Linked DNA regions of Pontibacter liquoris. The protein of the gene in region 1 interacts with the protein of each later gene in a pairwise test. Links are inferred from orthologs where the notes say so. Each region holds a gene or a part of one and is shown on either strand. Other genes may lie near its edges.

Region 1 (5,128 bases):
CTTAACTATAAAATAGTCCGTTCTATCCGTCCGGATGCCGGTAGCCCGTGGGTGGATGATTCCGTATTTGTAGTAGCCAAGACAAACACCATGGTGCTGCTCACCAAAGATAATACCCCACACGTTAAGCTGGTATTTCCGGTGAAAGCCGGGGAGTCGTGGCTGGGCGATGCGTATAACAACAACAAGGCGAATAGTTATACTCCTGTTGATGGCCGCCGATCGGAGTATTACCTGAGCAAGGAGTCGTATACGTATGATAAAGTAGGAGAGCCTTTTACGATCGGGGATAAGACCTATCCCAAAACGCTGACGGTGGTGCAGGGAACGCCCACGGAAAGCTGGATCGGCTTTGACGACCGCCAGGAGGTTTATGCCGAGGATATCGGCATGGTCTACATGCGGTATAACCGCATTGTATACTGCAATCAGATGGAATCCAGCAAGTGCGAGTATGCCATTGGCTACAAATTGAACGGCCATGAGCGCCACGAGATACTAACTTCCTACGGACATAAATAAACGATGTGCCACCTGCTCCTCTACCTGTTCCTTCTGCTTTCAGTGCCGGCCGTACTCGGCCAGGGAGCGCAGCAGGCCGAAGCAATAGAGCAAAAGCGGCTGGTATACTTCACCGATAAAGCAGGCACTCCTTTTTCCTTAGACAATCCCCAGGCTTTCCTGTCGCCCCGGTCCCTGGAGCGCCGGCAGCGGCAGCACATTTCCTTAACTTCGCGCGATCTGCCCGTTAACCCGGCCTATGTGAGTGAGCTCAAAAAACAGGGGGTACCGGTATGGTATACTTCCCGCTGGTTTAATGCTGCCGTTGTGCAATGCAGCGACGAACAACTGGCGCAGTTAGAAAAGCTGCCTTTTGTTAAAGGCTCCTACACCCTCAACAGAATAGCCCAGCCCCGGCAGGAAAGCCACCCTTTACAGCAAGATCAGAAATTATCCTTTTCAATAAAGGTTCCCGCGCCTGCAGGTGCCCAGGACTATGGGCCTGCTTTCCACCAGGCCAATATGCTGGGAGCCGTGGACCTGCACCAGGCCGGCTTTCGGGGCGAAGGAATGCTCATTGCCGTGCTCGATGCCGGGTTTCCGAACCTAAATGCAATTCCGGCGCTGACCCAACTTTTACAGAACAAGCAGCTGCAGGGCACTTTTGATTTTGTGCTGAACCAACAGGACGTGTTCGGCGGGGATGCGCACGGCACGTCGGTACTAAGCACCATGGCTGCTTATGCCCCGGGCACCTTTCTGGGCACGGCATACGGGGCCAGTTACCTGCTTTTGCGCACCGAAGATGCCGCAACTGAACATCCCCTGGAAGAGATCAACTGGCTGCTGGCTGCGGAGTATGCCGACAGCGCCGGGGCCGATGTGATCAATTCATCGCTTGGCTATACTACGTTTGATGCCCCCGCGCAAAGCTATACCTATGCCGACCTGGATGGCAACACGGCCCTGGTGAGCCGGGCTGCCGACATGGCTGCTGCCGCAGGTATACTGGTGGTGGCAAGCGCTGGAAACGACGGAAACAAAGCCTGGCACTTTATTTCCGCGCCAGCAGATGCCGATTCTGTATTAACAGTGGGGGCGGTAGACTCTTTGGGTATGAAAGCGGCTTTCAGCTCATTTGGCCCAGCATCCGATGGCCGCATCAAACCCGATGTGGTGGCGCTTGGCCAGCTAGCGTACGTGCTGAATGTAGCAGGCAATGTAGGCCAAAGCAACGGCACTTCCTTTTCAGGGCCCATTATGGCAGGATTTGCAACGTGTCTGTGGCAGGCATATCCTGGCAAAACCAACATAGAAATAATTCAGCTGCTACACCAGCTCGGGAGCAAAGCAAATTCCCCCGACAATGCGATCGGGTATGGTATTCCGAGTTATGCCCGTATCGTAACGGCGCTGCCCGAAGCATCGGCAGCAGCGTCAGCCTTTATCACCAACCCGGTTACAGGGGAGGAGATCATCCTTACGCTTGGGCCGGAATGGGGGGCGCAGCCCCTGGCGCTAAGTATAGTAGATGCCACAGGCAAAATGGTGTACCAGGAGACCTTGCCTGCCGGCCAGAGCCGCCAGGTACTGGGGCTGCGGGGGCACAGCTTAAAACAAGGCCTTTACATCTGCCGCCTGCGGGCTGGCAACCAAAGTGCTACCCTGCGGCTGATAAAACTATAATACCATTTCAGCGCAACATTCAGGGCTAGTGTTACAGAAAACTCATTAAAAAATTTACCTTTACAGCTATGAAACCACTGATCGCACCCTCTATACTTGCCGCTGATTTTGCTAACCTGCAATCGGAGGTGGAGATGCTGAACCGCAGCGAAGCTGATTGGCTCCATGTAGATGTGATGGATGGCCGCTTTGTGCCCAATATTTCGTTTGGATTCCCGGTGATGGAAGCCATCCAACGCTTTGCTAAAAAGCCGATGGATGTGCACCTGATGATCGTGGAGCCGGAGCAATACATCACGCGTTTCCGGGAGGCCGGCGCTGATGTGATCACGGTGCACCTGGAAGCCTGCCGCCACCTGCACCGCACTATCCAGCAGATTAAAGCATGCGGCGCCAAGGCGGGCGTTGCCCTGAATCCGCATTCGCCTGTATCCGGTCTGGAGGATATCATTGCTGACCTGGATCTGGTGCTGGTAATGTCGGTAAACCCCGGTTTTGGCGGGCAAAAGTTCATCCCGAATACGTACCGTAAGCTGGAAACTTTAAAAGAGCTGGTTCTTGCCCGAAATTCGTCCGCTTTGATCGAAGTAGATGGCGGGGTAAACGAAGAGAATGCGCCGCTTTTGCTGCAGAAAGGAGCCGATGTGCTGGTAGCCGGCAGCTTTGTCTTCTCGGCTGCTGATCCGGAGCAAACAATTGCCGACCTGAAAAGCGTCTCCCTGAAATAACGCTACGCTACGCCTGATGCTCAAATATCTGTCGGTATGGTTGCTTCTACTCTTGCCAATGGGTGTTTCGGCACAGCAGGCCCTACTGGTAGGCAAAGTACTCAACCAGGAAAAGCAACCGCTGGAACTAGCTACCGTGGGTATCAAGGGCACTACCATTGGTACGCACACCGCAGCCGATGGCACTTTCCGGCTGGCGATACCAGCCAATGAACAACTGGTATTGCAGGTGCGCTACATTGGCTTCGAGGCACAGGAAAAAACACTGACGGCCGCTGCCGGACAACAACTTAACTTGACCTTTACGCTGGTGCCTGACCTGCAGAAGCTACGTACGCTGGATGTGCGGGGCAAGCGCGAAACCGACACCCGCGAGCAGGTAAGTATGACCAACCTGAATCCGCGGCTCACCAAAAATCTTCCTTCCGCTTTCGGTGACTTTAACAAGATCCTTGTCACCTTGCCCGGCGTTTCGAGCAATAACGAGCTTTCTTCCACCTACTCGGTGCGGGGTGGCAATTACGACGAGAACCTGGTCTATGTGAACGGCATCGAGATATACCGGCCTTTTTTGATCACGGCCGCCCAGCAGGAGGGCCTTAGCTTTGTGAACCCGGACCTGGTGGGCAGCATTGCATTTTCATCCGGCGGCTGGCAACCCAAGTATGGCGACAAACTCTCGTCAGTGCTGGACATCAAGTATAAAGAACCCCAAAAGTTTGCAGCTTCCGTAACGGGTAGCCTCACAGGAGGCGCTTTGCACGTAGAGTCCGCCTCGCGGAACAAGCGCGTTTCGTACCTGTTTGGCACCCGCTACAAAAACAGCCAGTATATCTTGCAGGGGCTGCAGGAAAACGGCGAGTATCAACCTAACTTCTCCGATGCACAGGTTTATATCCATATCAACCTGACCAAAGACACCTTACAGCCTGGCCGCACTACGCTGGGAATACTAGGAAGCTATGCCCGGAATAATTACCTGGTCATACCCAAAAGCCGGGTCACCACTTTCGGCACCCGCTCCATGCCGCTGCGCCTGTATGTTGGTTTTGATGGCCGCGAACAGATGGAGTACCGTACCTCCCAGGTTGGCTTGAATCTGGCGCATCGTTTTAATCAGAACTATACAACCTCGCTTATACTTTCCGGCGTGCAGTCGCGGGAGCGGGAGTTTCGGGATGTGGAGGCATTTTACCTTCTGAGCGATGTAAGCCAGAACGCCAACAATTTTGGCGAGGACGAACGCACCCGGGGTGCCGGCAGCCAGTTCGACCATGCCCGCAATGCCTTAAAGGCAAGTATACTGACGGCTGAAAGCCGGAACGAGTGGCAGCTGAGCGGCCGGAGTAAAATACTGGCAGGCGCCAAGATCGGCCTCGAACACATGGACGACCGGCTGGAAGAGTATGGTTTCACCGATTCCGCTGACTTTGTTAAACCCGTTTATTTGCTGGATTCCCGCCAGGACCTGCAGAGCGTGCGCTATAATGGCTATGTGCAGCATACTTTTGAGCTTGATTCGCTGCGTACCATCACCTACGGGATGCGCGCCAGTTACTGGGACTTTAACCGCGAACTGACCCTCACGCCGCGCCTGCAGTATGCGTTTATCTCGCCCCGTAATCAGGATCTGTCTTTTAAAGCTGCGGTAGGGTTATACTACCAGCCGCCCTTTTACCGAGAGCTGCGCAATTTTGAAGGAGAACTCAACGCTAATCTGAAAGCGCAACGATCGCTGCATGCTATTGTCGGCACCGATTACCTGTTCCAGAAGTGGGGGCGGGATTTTAAACTCACAGCCGAAGCCTATTACAAGCACATGACCAATGTGGTACCCTATGACGTAGATAATGTGCGGCTGCGTTATTATGCGCGTAACAACGCGAAAGCCTATGCGGCCGGGTTTGATGTGCGGGTGAACGGCGAATTTATCCAGGGAGCCGAGTCGTGGCTTAGCCTGGGGCTGCTGACCACCCGCGAGAATGTGGACGGCGATTCGACGACCGTTTACGCGCAGGGAAGACCGGTTGGGCGGCAGGAGCAGGGTTACATCCGCAGGCCCACCGATCAGTTGGTGAATGTCGGCGTATTTTTCCAGGATCACTTGCCTGATAACCCTACTGTACGGGTATACCTGAACATGGTATATGGCAGTGGCCTTCCGTTTGGCCCACCCCGCCAGCCGGAATACCGCAATGCGTTTAATGGCAAGT
Region 2 (2,818 bases), on another replicon or contig:
ATTAGAGGAAGTTCCCTCAATGGAAGGCCTGGAGCTATCGTCGCATGTGAGTACACAGGCCGAATATGACATGCAGCCGGAAGAGGTGAAGTATAGGGTGGCCGTATTGGATTTGGGCGTAAAGCGCAACAGCCTCAACAACCTGGTGCAGCGCGGTTGTGCCGTAAAGGTATTCCCGTATCATACGCCTTTTGAAGAAATGGAGAAGTGGAACCCGGATGGCTATTTTATTTCGAACGGACCCGGTGATCCGGCGGCTACCACGGTTGCCATTAACAGCGTAAAGCAAATTCTGGAGAAAAGTAAGCCGATGTTCGGCATTTGTATGGGGCACCAGATGCTGGCCCAGGCCAATGGCATTGCCACTTACAAAATGCACAACGGCCACCGGGGGCTGAACCATCCGGTAAAGAACCTGATCACCGGCCGGAGCGAGATCACATCGCAGAACCATGGGTTTGTGGTGGATGCCCAACAACTGCAGCAGCACCCGCAGGTAGAGGTTACCCATATCAACCTGAACGATAATACCATCGAAGGTATCCGCATGAAAGGCAAACCGGCTTTCTCGGTGCAATACCATCCGGAGTCATCACCGGGGCCGCACGATTCCACGTACCTCTTTGATGACTTTGTGGCCCTGCTGGAACAAAACAAATAAAACTAATATAAACTAACTATGAGCTTAATAACTGATATTAAAGCCCGCCAGATCTTCGATTCAAGAGGAAATCCGACGATAGAAGTAGATGTTGTAACTGAAACAGGTGTCCTGGGCCGCGCTGCGGTACCGTCCGGTGCTTCCACGGGTGTGCACGAAGCCGTAGAGCTGCGTGACAACGACAAGAGCAAGTACATGGGCAAAGGTGTACTGCAAGCTGTCAAGAACGTGAATGATAAGATTGCCGAAGAGATAGTAGGCTTTCCGGTATATGAGCAAAACCTGATCGACAAGATCATGATCGAGCTCGATGGCACGGAGAATAAAAGCAACCTGGGCGCAAACGCCATACTTGGTGTGTCGCTGGCAGTAGCCCGCGCAGCCGCACAGGAACTGAACATGCCTATCTACCGCTATGTAGGTGGTGTGAGCGCCAATACCCTGCCGGTGCCGATGATGAACATCCTCAACGGCGGCAGCCATGCCGATAACTCCATCGACTTCCAGGAATTCATGATTATGCCGGTTGGCGCTGCTTCTTTCTCCGATGCATTGCGAATGGGCACGGAGGTTTTCCACCACCTGAAGAACGTGCTGAAGAAAAAAGGCCTTTCTACCAACGTGGGAGATGAAGGTGGTTTTGCTCCTAACATCGCTTCCAACGAAGAAGCCATTCAGGTAGTGCTGCAGGCCATCGAAACAGCCGGCTACAAACCAGGCGACGACTTTATGATCGCCATGGATGCGGCCAGCTCCGAGTTCTACGATGCGGCTACCGGCCATTATCATTTCAAGAAATCAACAGGCGATAAGCTGACGTCTTCTGAAATGGTGAGCTTCTGGGCTGACTGGGTGCGCAAGTATCCGATCATCTCTATTGAAGATGGTATGGCTGAAGACGACTGGGATGGCTGGAAGCAGCAGACCACAGCGATTGGTGATAAAGTACAGTTGGTAGGCGACGACCTGTTCGTAACGAATGTGAACCGTTTGCAGCGTGGTATAGATGAGAAAATCGCTAACGCGATCCTGATCAAAGTGAACCAGATTGGTACGCTTACTGAAACCATTAGCGCCATTAACCTGGGCCGCCGCCATGGGTATAAAAGCGTGATGAGCCACCGTTCCGGCGAGACAGAGGACAGCACGATTGCAGACCTGGCTGTTGCCTTGAACACCGGCCAGATCAAAACCGGTTCGGCTTCCCGTTCAGACCGCATGGCCAAGTATAACCAGTTGCTCCGCATCGAAGAGGAACTGGGCGAAGTGGCTTATTTCCCGGGCAAGAAGTTCTAAGAACTTCTGCTCAAAAATATTTATGGGTAAGGCTGTGGGTTATATGACTCACAGCCTTATTTTTGTATAAGTACCTTAATCCCTTTGCCATGCTGAAGCGCGTTCCTAAAATATTCCGCAATTTCTATCTGATCACGTCGGTGTTGTTTTTGGTGTGGATGCTCTTTTTTGACTCCAATGATTTTATCACGCAGTACCAGATGAGCAAAAAACTGGCAGACCTGGAAGAGGACAAGCAACATTACCTCGAAAAGATGGAGGAAGTGCAGAAGGACCGCAAAGAGCTGCTGGGTAACCCGGAACTGCTTGAGAAGTTTGCCCGCGAAAAATACCTGATGAAGCGCCCCAACGAGGACGTGTTTATTATTGTGCCCAAAGAGGAAGAATAAGACTATAGTTCCGAGTCACGAGTTCTGAGTTCCGAGCTTAAAGTATAAATCACTGGCGCAAGCGTCCGCTTGTTCCGGGATTTCAAAGGCTGCCACTTCTGTGCTTAAACCCCCTATTTTATACTTCAGGTATAAACATCGCTAACCTCAGCCGCCGCAAACCCATTCCCTCCCTAAATTATTTGTAAATTGCGCCATCGTGCTGCTGCTGTATAGCGGCGGCCTTACGTAAGTATTTATACTATGGCAAAAGTTGCAATAAACCTTTCTACTGGCGCTCTTCAGCAAGAAGAGGTCATTGTAGGTATAGATTTGGGCACTACCAACAGTTTGGTGGCCTATATTCATCCTGAAGACCGTACCCCCATTGCTATAAATGACCAGGGTCAGGGCACTATTGTGCCATCGGTAGTACATTTTACGCAAACTGGCGAAACCATTGTGGGCACAGCCGCCAAAGACTACCTCACCA

Evidence for each region. Proteins that work in one complex are often made in the same cells at the same time.
Region 2: the proteins of rpe (region 1) and eno interact in binary tests that used the Escherichia coli proteins (3 or more experiments, as listed by UniProt). The link is inferred for Pontibacter liquoris from one-to-one orthologs.

The regions. Positions count from the first base shown.
Region 1 is NZ_JALEBG010000001.1:2,002,666-2,007,793, forward strand. The notes cover bases 1,141-4,085. They hold rpe (ribulose-phosphate 3-epimerase), read left to right. Parts: upstream 1,141-2,255; coding sequence 2,256-2,915; downstream 2,916-4,085. Other genes in these bases: LWL52_RS08240 (S8 family serine peptidase), read left to right, coding at 1,141-2,187; LWL52_RS08250 (TonB-dependent receptor), read left to right, coding at 2,932-4,085. In the rest of the region: LWL52_RS08235 (hypothetical protein), read left to right, coding at 1-522; more of LWL52_RS08240, read left to right, coding at 526-1,140; more of LWL52_RS08250, read left to right, coding at 4,086-5,128. UniProt on the Escherichia coli protein: Catalyzes the reversible epimerization of D-ribulose 5-phosphate to D-xylulose 5-phosphate.
Region 2 is NZ_JALEBG010000003.1:602,973-605,790, reverse strand. It holds eno (phosphopyruvate hydratase), read left to right. Parts: upstream 1-679; coding sequence 680-1,957; downstream 1,958-2,818. Other genes in the region: hscA (Fe-S protein assembly chaperone HscA), read left to right, coding at 2,590-2,818; LWL52_RS19470 (FtsB family cell division protein), read left to right, coding at 2,047-2,346; carA (glutamine-hydrolyzing carbamoyl-phosphate synthase small subunit), read left to right, coding at 1-661. UniProt on the Escherichia coli protein: Catalyzes the reversible conversion of 2-phosphoglycerate (2-PG) into phosphoenolpyruvate (PEP). It is essential for the degradation of carbohydrates via glycolysis.